Linked DNA regions of Siphonobacter curvatus. The protein of the gene in region 1 interacts with the protein of each later gene in a pairwise test. Links are inferred from orthologs where the notes say so. Each region holds a gene or a part of one and is shown on either strand. Other genes may lie near its edges. The genes, in order: C5O19_RS23835 and ftsZ.

What was found.
Region 2: the proteins of C5O19_RS23835 (region 1) and ftsZ interact in binary tests that used the Escherichia coli proteins (3 or more experiments, as listed by UniProt). The link is inferred for Siphonobacter curvatus from one-to-one orthologs.

The regions. Positions count from the first base shown.
Region 1 is NZ_PTRA01000008.1:42,378-55,380, forward strand. The notes cover bases 5,243-8,145. They hold C5O19_RS23835 (rod shape-determining protein), read right to left. Parts: upstream 7,259-8,145; coding sequence 6,227-7,258; downstream 5,243-6,226. Other genes in these bases: mreC (rod shape-determining protein MreC), read right to left, coding at 5,261-6,103; rnr (ribonuclease R), read left to right, coding at 7,480-8,145. Outside these bases: twin-arginine translocase subunit TatC, read left to right, coding at 1-443; C5O19_RS23820 (S8 family serine peptidase), read left to right, coding at 661-4,614; C5O19_RS23825 (hypothetical protein), read right to left, coding at 4,675-5,178; more of rnr, read left to right, coding at 8,146-9,894; C5O19_RS23845 (DUF4175 family protein), read left to right, coding at 10,079-13,003. UniProt on the Escherichia coli protein: Forms membrane-associated dynamic filaments that are essential for cell shape determination. Acts by regulating cell wall synthesis and cell elongation, and thus cell shape.
Region 2 is NZ_PTRA01000001.1:62,648-67,296, forward strand. The notes cover bases 32-2,848. They hold ftsZ (cell division protein FtsZ), read right to left. Parts: upstream 2,291-2,848; coding sequence 773-2,290; downstream 32-772. Other genes in these bases: porT (type IX secretion/gliding motility protein PorT/SprT), read left to right, coding at 32-691; ftsA (cell division protein FtsA), read right to left, coding at 2,411-2,848. Outside these bases: more of porT, read left to right, coding at 1-31; more of ftsA, read right to left, coding at 2,849-3,967; C5O19_RS00250 (cell division protein FtsQ/DivIB), read right to left, coding at 4,221-4,649. UniProt on the Escherichia coli protein: Essential cell division protein that forms a contractile ring structure (Z ring) at the future cell division site. The regulation of the ring assembly controls the timing and the location of cell division.

The DNA.
Region 1 (13,003 bases):
TGTTTTTCTGCGGTGTACTTTTTGGCTATTACGTAGTCAGTCCGCTGGCAATCAACTTCCTGGCTGACTTTAAGATCGACGAATCCATTGAAAACCAGGTGGATATTTCCTCGTACGTGAGCTTACTTGTGATGATGGTATTGGCCTGCGGACTCACGTTCCAATTGCCGATGATCATCTTCGTACTCTCGCAAGTAGGCGTAATGACGCCCAAATTCATGCGGGAATACCGGAAGCACGCGTTCATCGTGATTCTGATTATCGCAGCAATTATTACGCCCTCGCCGGATATCTTTAGCCAGTTGCTGGTAACGGCTCCACTGCTCCTGCTCTACGAAATCAGTATTTTCGTTTCGGCTCGGGTCAATAACAAGCGGGAAAAAGCTCGGTTAGCCAGCGAAATTGCCGAAGAAAACGAGATGCGTTTCCGTAACAATCAATAAGGTATTCTCATACATAAAAAAAGCCTTCGATGTAGGTCGAAGGCTTTTTTTATGTATTTTATTGGATACGTTTTTTAGGATCTCTAAACGATAACCCTCTACCCCACTTTACCTTTTTCCACCCACGAGTCTTATCCACATCCGCTTGCTCATCACCTTACGCAACGCCCGCTGATTGAACGGCGTATTCATAGTAGAACCGACTTCCTGACCGGATATGAAAAAACTTGTATTGCTTGGCTTAAGCTTCTTTGCCTTACCCTGGGTATGGGCTCAGAAGCCCATTTCTTTATATACGAATACCACCACCAAACAACTCGAAAAATCCGCTCGTCAGGTAGCGGATGCGGAACAACAGTCGTATACCAAAGCCCTAAGCTTCGCTCAGAAACGGGGCTGGTTCATCGAGCGAATGTACGCCAATGGTCGACGCGTGAAATTGCAGGGACTGGATGCGCTGGGAGAACCCATCTACTTGAGTACCTTTTCAAACGTAGTTGCTGCCGCCACTACGCGTACCAATACACTGCAAACGGGCGGAAGTCTGGGCCTTAACCTGACTGGCGGTAGCAGTCGGATGAGTGGACGTCTGGGTATCTGGGATGGTGGTGCCGTGCGTTCAGATCACGTAGAACTAGCCGGGAGAGTAACCCAGGTAGATAACGCAACAACGGCCAATGCTCACGCTACTCACGTATCGGGTACGATGATCGCTTCGGGTGTGAATCCGGCGGCGAAGGGAATGGCGACGGGGGCTTCGCTACGAGCCTGGGACTTTACCAATGATCTTTCAGAAATTACGGGGGCCGCCTCGGGTCTGCTTATCTCCAACCACTCCTACGGACAACTGGCGGGTTGGGATCTGGACGAAGACGGTACAACTTGGCGTTGGTACGGTAGCGACGCCGTCAGCGAAACGGAAGATTACAAGTTCGGTTACTACGATTCGAAAGCCCAGTCGCTCGACAAGCTGGCCGTTAATACTCCGAATTACCTCATCTGTTTTTCAGCCGGAAATTCACGGGATGCCGCAGGCGTCAATAAACCCGTCGATGGAGCTTCGTACAACCTAGGTTCGGGTTCGACCACCAGTACGAAAGTACGCAAGAGCAATGGAGCATTCGATAATATTCCGACGTATAGTACGGCTAAGAATATTCTCACCGTCGGAGCCGTAGGTGGTCTTCCCAATGGCATCAATCAGGCTTCCGATATTCAACAGGCTTCGTTTAGTAGCTCCGGTCCTACCGATGATGGCCGTATTAAACCCGATATTATGGGCGATGGCGTAGGTCTGCTCTCCTCCACTTCCACGGCAACCGATGCCTATACAACCTTATCCGGTACGTCGATGGCTTCGCCCAACGTATCGGGTAGTCTGTTTTTATTGCAGGAATTATACGGGCAACTCAATGATAATCAGTTCATGCGTTCATCGACGCTAAAAGGGCTGGTTATTCATACGGCTGAAGACGCCGGAAATCCTGGTCCGGATTATAGTTTTGGTTGGGGATTACTCAATGCAGAAAAGGCCGCGATGGTACTGCTAAATACGGATAAAAGCCATTCGGTAGCGGAACGTCAGCTCACTTCCGGCCAAACGTATACGCAGCAGGTAATCGCCTCGGGTCGTGGTCCACTAACCGTTACCATTACCTGGATTGACCCCGAAGCTACGCCAGTCGCCATCGGTCCATCGGCTTTAAATAGTCGTACACCCCGGCTGGTCAATGATTTAGATATTCGGATTTCCGATGGTACGACCACTTACCAGCCCTATATACTCGATCCCAATAACCCTACGCAGGCAGCTACTACGGGCGACAATATTCTGGATAATGTGGAGAAAATCTACATCGCCAATCCCGTTCCCGGTCGGATCTATACCGTAACAGTCACGCATAAAAACAATTTGCAGGGCGGTACCCAGGCGTATAGCCTATTGATGAGTGGCATGGGTGGTACTGCCTATTGTTCGGCTCTGGCGACTACTACCAACGTTAGTAAAATCAGTAAGGTTGTTTTCGGAAACTTCAGCCGTAACCTGCCCGATGGCTGTGGTAGTAATCAGGTCTACACGGATCAGGTCGCTGAAATTTCAGTGGGACAAACTCTTACGTATGAAATTTCGGTAGCCAACTGCAATGGCCAAAACACGCAGAAAACGATTCGGATGTTTGCGGACTGGAATCTCGACGGCGATTTTGACGATAACAATGAAACACTGGCAACGTCTGCTACCTTAACCAGTGGAGGTGTATTCAACGGTTCCCTCACGATTCCGTCTACGGTTCGTGTAGGACAACTTATTCCGCTACGCATCATTAGCCGGGAAGGCACCACCGCCCCTACGGCCTGCGGCAATTATACGGCCGGCCAAACGCAGGAATACCAGCTCAAAGTAGTAAAACCCGCCCGGGACGCGGGCGTAACGGCGTTACTTTCTCCGGAAAATAATTTTTGCCCGAATGGCGGTATCGCTCTTCAGGTAGCGGTGCAGAACTTTGGTACCGAAGCTCAAGCGAACGTACCCGTTACGGCACAGATCAGTGATGGCACTACGGTCGTTGCTACGTTGCGGGGACAGGTTAGTCTCAATGCTTTTCAACAAAAAAATGTCTGGCTTACCAGCGACTTTACGGCTACAGCCAATAAAAGCTATACGATTATAGTACGTACGGAATTGGAAGGAGATCAGCTGAATACCAACAATGCCCTTACCCAAACCCGTACGACCGCGGCCGTCATCGCTCCACAAGCGACGGCTCAAACGTGCGGTACTGATGGGAAAGTGACGCTTCGGAATACAGCCACGGGTACGGCCTTCTGGTATGATGCTCCCAGCGGCGGTAATCTAATCGCCATTGGAAATGCTACTTCACTGGAACAGAAACCCGCGTCCGGAACGGTATATGTAAGCCTGAACGAATTTAGAAGTAAGATAGGACCCGCGACTAAATCGGTTTTTGCGGGAGGTGGATATAACCAGTTTTCACCCGCCCTAACGGTACGGGCGGAGGTTCCGGTTGTGCTGGAAAGTGCCCGACTGTACATTGGCAACTCCGGGAAAATTACGTTTACAGCCGTCAATGCGGCCGGAAGGAATGTCTCTAGCGTGACTTTGGATGTGACGGCTACCCGAAATCCAGCCGCCGCCGGAGCCACTACTGACGATCCTAACGATACCGGAGCAGTTTATCCGTTGAACCTGACCTTGCCCGAGGCAGGTGATTACCAGATTCAGATTTCTTACGCGAACGGAGCTACGATTTACCGAAACCTGAGCAGTAGTACGAAGCCCTATCCCTTCTCCCTTTCTAACGTCTTTTCCATTACTGGAAATACGGCCGGTTCGGCTGCCAACACCTACTACTACTATCTGTATGATTTGAGCGTACGGGCAAACGGATGTACGAGTAGTCGTTTGGCCATTCCCATTACGGCGGGCACCGTGACTTCGCCCGCCCAAATTACGGCCGGAGCGAATGCTACGCTTTGCCAGAACAGTTCATTGACTTTACAAGCCAACACGGGTACGGGTTTCGTGTACCAGTGGTACCGCGAGAATCAGCCTATTTCGGGAGCTACCGGAGCTACGGTTACGGTCACACAGGCCGGCAATTACACCGTTCGTGTATCCGAAGCTTCGGGGTGTGAAACTACATCGTCGCCCACTAGTGTTCAGCTACAGGCCGTTTCGGTCCCAACCATTGGCCGGGAAGAACTCAAACTTACCTCTTCTCAAGCAGTGGCTTATCAATGGTATCGCGATGGTACCTTGATTACCGGAGCAACCAGCCAAAATTATCTGGTGGGACAGTCTGGGTCGTACACCGTACAAACCAAAAATGCCGCGGGATGTACGGCCACCTCCGAGCCTACGACGGTAACCATTACCGCCATTGCTCCCGAGCAAACGCAATTTATTTTTACGCTACAGCCCAACCCCGCTCAGGAACGTATTCGCATTACCTATCAGGCCGTTGGTCTTCAACAAGCCACCGCCCGCATGTATAGCAGCGATGGTAAGTTGATCTTCTCGAAGAGCCTAACCGTTGAAGGGAATCTCTATCAAACCGACGTCGATGTAACGCACTGGGCTCCGGGCCTGTATCTGGTTCAGATTTCAGATGGCCAGCGAATCGTCAGCAAACGGTTTATTAAAAACTAAATGCTGTAACACAAAAAAAGCTCCCTGTTTGGCAGGGAGCTTTTTTTGTGGGGATAAGCCTTATTTCCCGCGAAAAAATTGCAAGGTCACCATTACAAACGTCGAGTATAACGTACTAGTAATGATCTTAATTAACGTCGGTATCAGTAGAGCCAGACTCAGTGCTTCCAGACCAAATAAAAGCGTATGGTGAATCAGAGCGGCGATAAAGGTATATCGAATCACCCACCAGAGATTCATTACGGCCAGTGTAGGTTCGTTTCGTTCTTCGTACCCCCGAGCTGGGGTCAGCAAACGCAAAATAGCCGGTCGTATGAAGGCCAGAAAGACGGTACAGGCCGCGTGTAAACCTAAGGTATTGTAGAAAAAATCTACAAATAAACCGGTTGCGAAGGCCAAAAACAGAACCCGCGTCTGAGGCGTATCGAAGGGCAGCGAAAGGGTACTGGCAATGTATACAAAGCAAAAGGCATGATCGAAAAGAATCATGCTGCGGAAAAAGAAGACCTGAAGCAGTAAATAAACAAGTACCCAAAGAGCACTACTAAAAAAATTCCGATTCATTGATCACTGGCTGTTAGCTATCAGCTGGGGGCTTTTAGCTAGTGATGGGTTCATTCAACGAAAATCCCTCCGTTTGAAAGTCTTATTTTGCCTGGATAGTTTTTTCTAACTGTTCCTGCTCTTTCTGAAGGCGGTTGTTGATGATGTACACGTAAGACAAATTACGAAAATCCGTGGCTAATTTCAGATCAATATCCCAGAAGGTCTGATCTGAGCTAACCCCCAGTTTCTTCACTGTTCCTACCATGATACCACCGGGGAATACTGAGTTCAGTTGGGAGGTTACTACCGTATCGCCCATTTTCACCGACTTATACCGTGATACATCGAATAACTTAACGACTTCTGTATTATCTCCCTCCCAGCGACTGGAACCGATTTCTCCGCTACGTTTTACCTGAGAAGAAATTCGCATGGGCGGATCCAGGTGCAATAATGAGGTAACCAGTGAGAAGTGTTCTGAACAGCCTCTAATGATTCCGACTACGCCTGTGGGTGAAACAACCCCCATACCCGGTAAGATACCATCGGCCGTGCCTTTATCGAGCGTCAGATAGTTATTCTGAGCAACGACAATAGAGTTTTTCACCACCTTGGCTACGATGGGTTGAAAACGGGCTGCTACCGTAGAATCCGCTTTGTAATTGATGATCGTAGGAACCTGCTGGCCTTTCAGCGTAGTCAACTCTGCATTCAGTCGGGCATTTTCTGCGGCTAAACCCGCATTTACTTGACCCAGATTTAAATATTGGGTAATCGATGCCTGGAGTTGAAGTCCTTTCGCTACGTAATAGTTGGTCGTATGAAAATAGATGGCACTCGGGTAATTATTGAACTTGAAGTAAAACCACAAGCTCAACACTTCCAGCAAAACGAATACGATAAAGGCCCGCTGCCGGGCGATAAAGGCAAATAGCGAATTCATAGAATAAGACAGCGGATTACAAAGAGACGATAGAGAACAGCGAATAGATGACAGAGCCTAGAATATTAGCCATGCTAACTTCTACTCTCCGTCATCTATTCGCTCTATACTTTAATCGCTCTTCTAGCTAATAAGCACAGCTTTGTACTTATCCAGATCTTTCAGCACTTCGCCCGTACCCCGTACGACAGCCCGTAGTGGATCATCGGCGATGTGAATGGGAAGTTTCGTTTTCGCACCTAAACGTTTATCCAGACCGTGCAGCAGGGCACCGCCACCCGTCAGGTGAATACCGTTGTGATAAATATCCGCCGAAAGCTCTGGCGGTGACGTTTCCAAGGCTTTCATCGTGGCTTCTTCAATCTTGGAAATCGATTTGTCGAGTGCGTAGGCAATCTCCGAATACGTTACCTTGATTTCTTTGGGAATACCCGTCATCAAATCCCGACCGCGGATTTCGAAATCGGCAGGTGGGTTTTCCAATTCGGGCAACGCTGCTCCTACTTCAATCTTGATCAGCTCCGCCGAACGCTCCCCGATCAACAGGTTGTGTTCGCGTCGCATGTAATCCACAATATCACGGGTGAATACGTCACCGGCAATGCGTACCGACGCTTCGCAGACGATACCGGAAAGAGCGATCACGGCGATCTCAGTTGTACCTCCTCCGATGTCCACAATCATGGAACCGTTGGGCTGCTGGATGTCGATACCGATACCCAGAGCGGCCGCAATAGGCTCATGTACCATGTATACTTCCTTGGCACCGGCATGCTCGCACGAATCTTTTACAGCTCGTTTTTCCACCTCTGTAATGCCGGAAGGAATACAAACGACCATCCGGTGTGAAGGAGTGAAGAAACGTAGCCCCTTACGTTCGTCAATCATTTTAATCATCCCCCGAATCATCAGCTCGGCGGCCGTAAAGTCAGCAATTACGCCGTCCTTCAAAGGCCGAATCGTTTTGATGTTTTCGTTGGTTTTTTCGTGCATTTGCATGGCCCGGTGGCCAATGGCAAGTACTTTACCACTAGTTTTATCGAGGGCGATAATAGAAGGTTCGTCTACTACTATTTTGCCTTTATGAATAATGAGCGTATTGGCCGTGCCCAAATCGATCGCTATGTCGCTGGTTAGAAAATCGAATAATGCCATTGGAAGCCTCTGAGCGTCAGTTTTTTGGTTTCAATTCTTAGGAATGTGCAAAATTAGAGAATCTATCGCAGAATAGCCCGCGAAAGATTTTTTAAATCGTACAACGTAATTAGTTGTTCTTTGCTACGTGTATAGGTATTTCCAATCCGTATGTGCTTTATTTTCAACGCAGAACCAATTCACTCAACCATCTGTTAATCAATACGTAACAATATTTTTACATGAAAAAGAATTCCAAAGAAAAACATACTGCCTCGAAAGAAGAACGCTTTATCACTCAACTAAAGGCCGAAATTCACTCTTTTTTTGATATTAATTACAACGAGTCTTTTACAATTTCTGAGTTGTGCGATCGAATGGATGTACGGGGAAAATCCCTTCGGGAGATTTATCGCCTGATGATCGAGGAGTTGCACGAGGATGGAAAGCTACTACTTGAAAACGGTAAGTATCAGATAGATACGGGCTTAAAATTCCGTACAGGACGGCTTGAACACGTCAATAAAAATTTTGGATTTGTTGTTTTAGATAACGCTCAGGAAGGCGAAGCCGATGTGTACGTGCCTACTGAAAATTTAAATACGGCTCTGGATGGAGACCAGGTGAAGATTTCCGTCTGGAAAGGGAGCCGGCGTTCGAACTACCGTCCCGAAGGCGAAGTGCTTGAAGTCGTTCAGCGAATCCGTAAGGAATTGGTAGGTACTTTCGAACAGATGAGCCCGAAGTACGGCTTTGTTTACCCAGATAATCGTCGCGTTTATAACAGTTTCTTTGTCCGCAGTGAAGATTTTAATGGCGTTCAGGATGGACAAAAAGTGATCGTAGAGATTACCAAATTTCCTGCTGAAGGGCAAAGAGCGGAAGGAAAGGTTAAAATCGTATTAGGCGATGCGGGAGATAACGATACGGAAATGCACGCGATTCTGGCGGAATTCGGCTTGCCCAATGAATTCCCCGCTCAGGTAGATGCCGAAGCGAATGCGATCTCAGAGAAAATTCAGGTTAAAGAAATCAAGAAGCGTCGGGACTTCCGCCCCATTACGACATTTACAATTGACCCGGCCGATGCCAAGGATTTTGATGATGCTCTCTCCATCGAGTATCTGGATAACGGAAATATCCGCGTTGGGGTACACATCGCTGACGTAACCCACTATATCCAGCCGAATACGGAGCTGGAAAAAGAAGCGTACATGCGAGCTACTTCGGTGTATTTAGTAGATCGTACGGTACCGATGCTTCCTGAAAAGCTTTCGAATAATCTATGCTCGCTACGTCCGAATGAAGATAAGCTGACGTTCTCAGCGGTATTTGAACTCGACAACCAGGCCCGGATTAAAGAAGAATGGTTTGGTCGCACCATTATTCACTCCGACCGCCGCTTTAGCTACGAAGAAGCTCAGGAGTTACTGGAAACGCAAGTTACGCCCGATACGGAGGCAGAAATGCAGCCCCAAGAGCCGGCGAAAGGACGGAAGAAAAAGGCAACCGCCCTTCCACCTACTACGAATTTCACCCAGCACCTGCACGTGCTGAACGATCTGGCCAAGAAACTTCGGGACGAACGCTTTCGGAAAGGTGCGGTTAATTTTGAAACCGTTGAAGTTAAATTCCGCTTAGACGAGAATGGTAAGCCGCTGGAAGTCTATCAAAAAGTCCGGAAAGATGCTCACAAGTTGATTGAAGAGTTCATGCTGCTGGCGAATAAACGCGTCGCTGAATTTGTTTTCAACCTGCGGAAAGAAGAACCCCGGAATACGATGGTCTACCGAATTCACGAAGCTCCCGATAAAGATCGGCTGAAAACCTTTGCGGATTTTGCCCTGCGTTTCGGGTATCAGGTGAATGTAGAGGGTAATATTTCCAGTTCGCTCAACAACATGATGACGGCCGTAGAAGGCAAGCCCGAACAAAACCTGATGGAAAATCTGGCGATTCGGACGATGGCCAAAGCCCGGTATTCCACCGAGGAAATTGGTCACTTTGGATTGGCTTTCTCGCACTACTCGCACTTTACCTCGCCGATTCGCCGGTACCCGGATATGATGGCTCACCGGCTGCTCCAGCACTACTTGGATGGCAAGGAATCGCCCAATAAGAATGAATTTGAAGGTCGCTGCAAACACAGCTCCGAGCGGGAGAAAATGGCTGCCGAAGCCGAACGGGCCAGTATCAAATACAAACAGGTCGAATTCATGCAGACGCGTGAAGGCGAAGTGTTCACGGGTATGGTTTCCGGCGTAACGGAGTTTGGGGTGTTTGTGGAAATCAAGGAAACGGCCAGCGAAGGCATGGTACGCCTGAGTGAACTGAAAGACGATTATTACGAACTCGACGAAGCTAACTACCGACTCATCGGACAGCGATCAGGCCGGATCATCAACTTTGGAGATATGGTACAGGTAAAAGTGAAGGAAGCAAACCTGAGCCGCCGTACGATTGATCTGGAGTTGCTAGGCATTATGAGTACGGGGGAAGCTCCACGGATGAAACCCCTGCCCAGATCCACGGGTCGATCGGGACGTAATGAGAACCGAAGCGGAGGTGGAAGAAAATCTTCATCCCGGGGTAATGACAGCAGCCGTAGAAATGGCAATAGTGGGAAGTCGGAAACTAAAGGTCGCAAGCGACGTTAGTAGTGCATCCATCACCGTTCGAAAGACATACTGCCCTGGGTAGTATGTCTTTTCTTTTTTCGTCGCTATCCTGCCCGCTTTCCAGCAAATTTTTTGTACCTTAATTCGTTCTAGTAATAGATTTTAAATAGACGAGTTCGGGTATAATTTTTATACATGGTTTATCGTCAGGCCTCTGCTCCGTATGCAACATTCTTCGATCACTACCTTGCTGGTTCAGCTGGATGAGTACAAGCGAAAATACTATACGAATCTCCTGCTAAAAGGCGTCATTTTTTCAGCAGCGGTCGTACTCTCCGCGTACTTGTTTTTGAATACACTCGAATATTTCGGGCATTTTGGTACGACCTTTCGTACCCTTCTATTCTTTGGTTTTCTGGGCGTTTTTCTGTTTTCGCTGGTATTCTGGGTCATCAAACCCATCGTGTATCTGTACGGAAAACAAAAGCCGCTGTCGAACGAAGAAGCCGCCCAGCAGATTGGAAGGTTCTTTCCGGAAGTCGGCGATCGTCTCCTGAATACACTTCAACTGGTTAGTCTCAATCCCAATCAGAATGAATTACTACGGGCCTCCATCGAACAAAAATCGCAGCAACTCGCCTTTGTGAAATTCGCCGATGCTGTTAAGCTGAATGAGAATAAACGTTACCTCAAATTTGTCCTCGTTCCAGCCTTAGTCATTGCTGGTATTCTGCTGGTATGGCCGCAGTTCTTCACGAAGTCAACGACCCGGATTGTTCATTTCACGAACGAATACGCCGAGGAAGCTCCTTTTACCTTTGTACTGGAAAACAAAAATCTCAAAGCATTTAAAAACGAAGATTACACGGTTAAGCTTAATCTACAGGGTGAAGCCATCCCGGAGGGCGTGTATCTGACGTTCGAGGGTCGTCGGTTTAAAATGGAAACAACCGACCAGCGGCATTACGAATATACTTTCCGTAAAGTACAGCAGGATATTTCGTTTACGTTCGAAGCGGCGGGTTATTCCTCTCCTACCTACGAAGTCGATATTATTGCTCGGCCTAAACTGACGGGCTTTGAAGTTCAGTTGCATTACCCTTCGTATCTCAACAAGCCTGATGAAGTGGTAAAGAACACGGGTAATCTCACCGTTCCCGAAGGTACGCAGATCGAATGGCAGTTTGCCGCCACGGAGACCGAGGCCGTTGAGCTAAGTTTTGAAGGCGATCAGGAAAAAAGTACGGCTGAAAAGTCCATGCTCAGTGGTTTTACCTTCGAAAAATGGGCCAAAAGATCCGGTGAGTATCAGGTCTTTCTGAAGAATAAGTACGCGACCAACCGCGAGCCCGTCAGTTTCTTTCTGAACGTCATTCCCGATAAATACCCGACTATTTCGCTGGAACAGTACCGCGATTCTACGCTCTATAATTATCTCGTACTGGGCGGAAATATTGGCGACGATTACGGCGTATCCAACCTGCGGCTTTTCTATAAGGTAGTTCGTGAAGGTGGTAAGGACCAGAAAGCCTATGCTTCGGTGGGCATCCCCTTCTCAAAAGGACAAACCATTCAGAGTTTCTACTATCAGTGGTCCACGGATAGTTTAAGACTGGCTCCGGGTGATAAAATCGAGTATTTCGTACAGGTATGGGATAACGACGGTGTTAACGGAGCTAAGTCAGCTAAGACGGGCGTACTCAACTATTCCATTCCTTCCAAGCGATCCATTGAAAAGGAAATTGATCAAGCGGTAGAAAAGACGGAAAGTCAGATTGATAAATCCCTGAGCAAGGCCCAGCAATTGCGCAAGGAGCTGGCGGCTCTGGAAACCCGTCTCCGCAACAAGCGTGATCTGGATTTTCAGGATAAAAAACAAATTGAGGAACTCCTAAAGAAGAAGGAAGAATTACAGAACGAGCTTCGCCAGTTGCAGGAACTGAACCAATCGCTCACGCAAAAGCAGCAACGATTCAACGAACAGAAGCCTGAACTGGCTCAGAAATTCGAGCAGTTACAAAAGCTGATGAACGAATTGCTAAAAAGCGATACGGACAAGCTGTATGAGCAACTCAAACAAATGCTCGAAAAGAATCAGGACGAACGGATGCTGGATATGCTGGATCGTCTGAAAGCCAAAGAGCGTAATTCCGAGAAAGATCTGGACCGGGCCATGCAGTTGTTTAAACGTCTGCAACGCGAGCAAAAGCTCGACAAGAGTATTGAAGAGTTAAAGAAACTAGCTGAAAATCAGGAGAAATTAGCTCAGGAAACAGAAAAAGCGAAAGATCAGAAGGATCAAAAAGATGCAGTTTCACAGGATCAAAAAAACAAAAACGATAAAAACGGCAAAAATGAATCTGATTCGTTGAAAAACCAGAATTCCAAGGAGAACCCCTCCGATCAGAAGAATAAATCAGATCAGAATAGTAAGGATCAAAGTACTAAAGATCAAAGCGGAAAAGACCAAAACAAGAGCGGTGAAAACTCTCTTCAGCAGGAGCAGGAGAAACTGAAAGAGGAAATGGAAGACGTGAAGAAAGAGCTGAAAGACGTAGAGGAATTAAATAAAGAGCTGAAGGAAGAAGAGAAAGACATGGGCAAGCAGGAGCAGCAGGAAATTTCCGAGCAGCAGCAGCAGAGTATGCAGGACATGAAGAGTGGGAATAATAAGTCCTCCTCCCAGCGTCAGAAAAAGGCGGCTCAGCAAATGAAAAGTCTGGCCCAGAAGCTCTCGGAGATGAAGCAGGAAGCGGAGATGAAGGAGAATCAGGAAAATATGGATGATCTTCGTGATATTCTCGAAAACCTCGTACACCTGAGTTTTGCTCAAGAACGGGTGATGAAAGATTTTCGCGGTATTCAACTCGCCGATCCCCGCTTCGTAAAATTGGCTCAGGAACAGATTAAGCTTCAGGAAGATGCGAAAATTGTGGAAGACAGCCTTTATTCCCTAGCGAAACGGGTATTGCAAATTCAGTCGTTCGTCACCCGTGAAGTCGGCGATATGAAGAAAAATATGGATGATGCGGCCAAATCCATTCGTGAACGTCGGGTATCTCAGGCCACTGCCCGTCAGCAGTTCGCCATGACGAACATGAATAATCTAGCCCTGATGCTTTCGGATGTACTGAAACAAATGCAGGAA
Region 2 (4,649 bases), on another replicon or contig:
CCTGATTTTTATTTTTATGGTGTTGGGTATGCCCGCCGTAAAAGCTCAGAATACGATTTATCAGCGAAAACACCTGGAGTTTTACGATGATAAAACGGTTCACTACGGGTTTTTCTTTGGTCTACCCAATACGCGTTTTCAGGTCAAACACTCTGACCAATACAATACGCAGGATTCGGTCCGTTCGATGCATTCACCGAATTCCATGGGTTTCCGGATGGGTTTTTTGATGAACGTGTACCTGAGCCCACGGCTGGATTTCCGATTTTCGCCGCTAACGCTTTCGATTTACAGTCGTCCTGTAGATTTGACGTACACGAACGGTACTGAACAGCGGTTAACTCGCGAATCGACTTGGGTAGAATTTCCTTTCATGCTGAAGTACAAATCCGAGCGGCGAGGGAATACGCGGATGTACGCCGTGGCTGGCTTCCGGGCCGGACTAGAAGCGAACGTACGGAGAAAACAGAATATCAACCGGGGCGTAGGACAGCTAGCTACCCGCTCGGCCGATTTTAGTGTGGAATACGGGGTTGGTCTCGAACGCTTCTTCGAATATTTCAAGTTTACACCGGAGTTACACTTTTCGCACGGTATTGCAAACTTAATTCAGCCAACGAATTCCGTAGCAAACCGGGGCATCAGTCGACTGACTTCGCATACGGTAACGATTTATCTGATGTTTGAATAAACGGAACCGTCTATAGATTGTCTATACAGTAAAAAGCCCGGCAGACTTCTATCTGCCGGGCTTTTTTATTGAATGATGAATCTAGTCGTTCAAATTATAATGATTGACTTTCTCGCCGTTCAGAATGACCATTAAATCAGCTAAAGGAATATTCTGACGAATGTATGCGGGCGTTTCCAGATCCGCTTCCCAACCCTGATCGGGGTGGTTGAGCTTATGGACGAACTCCTGAATCATTCGGGCATTGGACGAACTGAGGTCTTCTTCCCGCCAGATTTCCTGCTCAATGTGTTTAACCTTATCTTCCTCATTCAGCGTAGGAGAAGGAGCTGTAAACGGAGAAGCCATGACTGGTGTTTCTACCACTGCTTCCGGCATTACGGACGAAACCTCGGGCGTAAATGAAGCTTCCGGTGTAAACGAAGCCGAAGCCTCTGGGGTATCGCGACGATACTCGTTGAATCCGTAATTAGCTACCGGTAAAGGGGCCGCTTCAACCACGGGAACAGGAGGGGTCACTACGGGAGCGGAAACCGGCTGGTTCTGATACGATGGCAGCTTCGGAGCTTGACTCACTGGCTCATCCATTGGACGCTGGTAGACTGAGTTACCGGGCAAATCAAAACCAGCCGCAATGATCGTAAACCGCATGGCTTTACCCAAGCTATCGTCAGGTATCGGGCTGATTTTTAGTAAGCGAGCTTTGCCGCCAATACGATCTTCGATGAACTTGGTGATGGCTTTCTGTTCCATCATTCGCATTGGGCAATCCTTACTATAGGAGATCGTGATCAAGATACGCTTGGCACCTTTGATATCACGATTATCGAGCAGAGGTGAGCTCAAAGCTTCTTCAACGCAGGTGACGGCACGATCATCGCCTTCAGCCGTGTACAAGCCAATTACGGCCTGTCCAGCACCTTTCAGGATGGTCTTGACGTCATTCATATCGGAGTTGATCTTACCGGACTTGGTAACGATCTCGGAAATACAACGGGCCGCATTAGCTAAGACATCGTCGGCTTTGGCGTAAGCCTCATCGACGGTCATGTCTGGATAGAGCTCCAGCAGTTTTTCGTTTAGAATAACAACGACTGTATCGCAGTACTTCTGTAATTCGCGGATACCCTCGCGGGCTTGGGCAATTTTATCTTCACCCTCATCATCGAAGGGAGCAGTGACTATAGCTACGGTTAGAATGTTCAGGTCATTAGCGATCCGGGCAATGACTGGAGCCGCACCCGTACCCGTTCCTCCGCCCATACCAGCCGTAATGAAGAGCATTTCCGTATTGTCCTCAAGGACTTTTCGGATTTCTGCTTCACTTTCTTCGGCGGCAGCCCGACCCTGAGCTGCGTCCATTCCCGCTCCAATACCTTTCTGGTTGACGCTCTGATTCCCTAACTGAATCTTGTAATCAATGGGGCTTTCGTCAAGGGACTGGCGGTCCGTATTACAAACGATGAAGTCTACGTCTTCAATCGTTTGGTTAAACATGTGTCGGACCGCATTGCAACCTCCACCGCCTACACCAAATACCTTAATGTACGAGCGAAAATGCTTGACGGAGCTAAAGGAATAATTATGATCAAGAAGCATACTATTGAGGTTGGTTACGTAAAGGCTTAGTACCTCAACGCAATGAGTTTAGTCCGGAGGTAAAACTTTCAATTCAGGGGATAAACAGAAAATCAAACGGCCAAGACCGTTTGATTTCTACTATACAGTTTTGGGTTCCCAACCGTCGGGACGTTGACCATTCCGTGATTCAAATTCATCTCGGAAGATGGCTTTGTACCAGGAGTTTAAATCCATGCGTAATCGCCACCATTTCCATTCCTGTTCAGGTTCGGTTTGTGGTTCAGGCTCTTTGGTCGGTTCTTTTGTTTCTGGATTCCGGGGAGGTTCGGGAGGTCGTGGCGTATGGCCATTATTACCATTGGTATAGCTACCGTTACTGCCATTCGATCCATTACTAGGCACCGGACTGTGATGTTGACTGGTCGTATACGTATGCGGACGTGTAGGTACGGGTGCCTGAATAGGCGAGGGTACCGATACGAGCGATTCGTATAGCTCATCGCGGGGATCGAGTGAACGGAAGCCCAAACGAACGAGGCCCAACGCCGTTGCGTACGAAAGGTTATTCGTCGTTTCAGGTTTCTGTTTGTTGAAACCCTGATTTGGACGACCTACCTGTACGTGCATGCCCGTTACGGAGCGGAATACCTCCTGAATGCTATCCAGGCGAGCACCACCACCCGTCAACACAATACCCGTTTTGATTTTACGCTCGAAACCGGCGTGGCGTACCACGGCTGCTACAAACGTAGCAATATCCTTCACGCGAGCCTCAATGATGACGGCTACGTTTTTCAGCGAAACATTTTTCGGAGGTAGACTTTCCAGTACGTTCGGAACGGCTACTACCTCATTTAGGCGAACTTCCTTGTGCGTGGCCGTACCAAAGCGGAGTTTTAAATCTTCCGCTACGTTTTCTGATACGTCACAACCAATTTCGATGTCTTTGGTAATGGCTTTTCCACCTACTGGGAATGAAGCAACATAGCGTACTAGTTCACCCTGTACGATTACTACGTCCGTCTTCCCAGCTCCAATATCGACCAGTATAGCTCCGTGTTCTTTTTCTTCATCACTCAGCACAGCCATCGTTGAAGCCAAGGAAGCCAAATACACATGTTTGGGCGGAATGTTGCTCAAACCAGCCCAATCCAAGCTTTTCAATAGCGTACTTAAAGGCTTCAAAGGCATGGTAATTACCTGAAACTTACCTCGTAGGTGAGTTCCGGTAACGCCTACAATATGGTAATGCTCTTCAGAATCTCCGTCGACGCTATACTCTTGTGGTAATACGTGCAAAATGGCAGAACCGTCAATTTTTGTACGGCCTACACTCCCCAGTAAGCGTTGCAAATCATCATGACGTACTTCATCACCCTCAGATACGTAATCCCGTGAGATATCACTAATCTTTGGTATACAGGCAACCTGGTGACTAGCTACACTGATAAAATACTGGTTCGGGGTAACGCCTGCCTGTTCAATGGCTTCTGCCAGTGCTTTTTTAATGAATTTGCTGACAAAGTCAGGGTTGAGAATAGCTCCTTTGGTGACAAGATTCTTAAATTTCTTATCCTTGAATTCAACCCGACTAACGCCACGCACGTCCAGTTTTTCGTCGTGATCTTGTTGACCGATCACGACGCAGACTTTGGTCGTTCCTACATCAATCCCGCAAACAATCTTTTTCTCCATACGGCACAGCTTTAGGGTTGATTGGTGTTATTGCTCATCAATTTAGTCTAGTAATTATGGCGGTTAATTACAGGAATCCTACGGTGGTTTAAAGTAATAAAAAAAATAGGATTTTGACTAGGATATTTTTATGTGTTTTTCACTTAAAATTCTCAGTATGACAGCCTTCCGAATAATTTAAGCACTAGCTCCTTCATGTAAAACTTGAGCATAAGTGGTCTTGAAAGCTGACATTCTTCTCTTTAAAAAAATGCTATTGGCCAATAGCCATTAAAGTGTCCGTTTTAGTACAAACGAGTTGATTTTTATAACGAACGCTTACTTTCGAAAAACTTTTCCAACCACGTAAAGGCAAAATTTCTCGAAAAAACAGATTTATCTTCTGGAACTTCACGTCCCGAGCCGTAGCTGGACCATATTCGATAGCCGTATCACCTACTTGAGGCCAGAGCGTTATATTTCCTTCCGCGTCTACTTCCATCCATTCTAGCTGAGCCCGCCAAAGCGAATCCGTTTGAATCGCCTCAATTAAATGAAATAGAGACGTATCCTGCCGGGCTCTCAAATGATTTTTCCGTTCAAAATACGGGCCCGAAAGCAACATTACCCGAGCCGTGTACCGCTCCGAAAGCGGCATAAACCGACCTTCTTCGTTTAAATATCGATCTAACCCATTATCGGG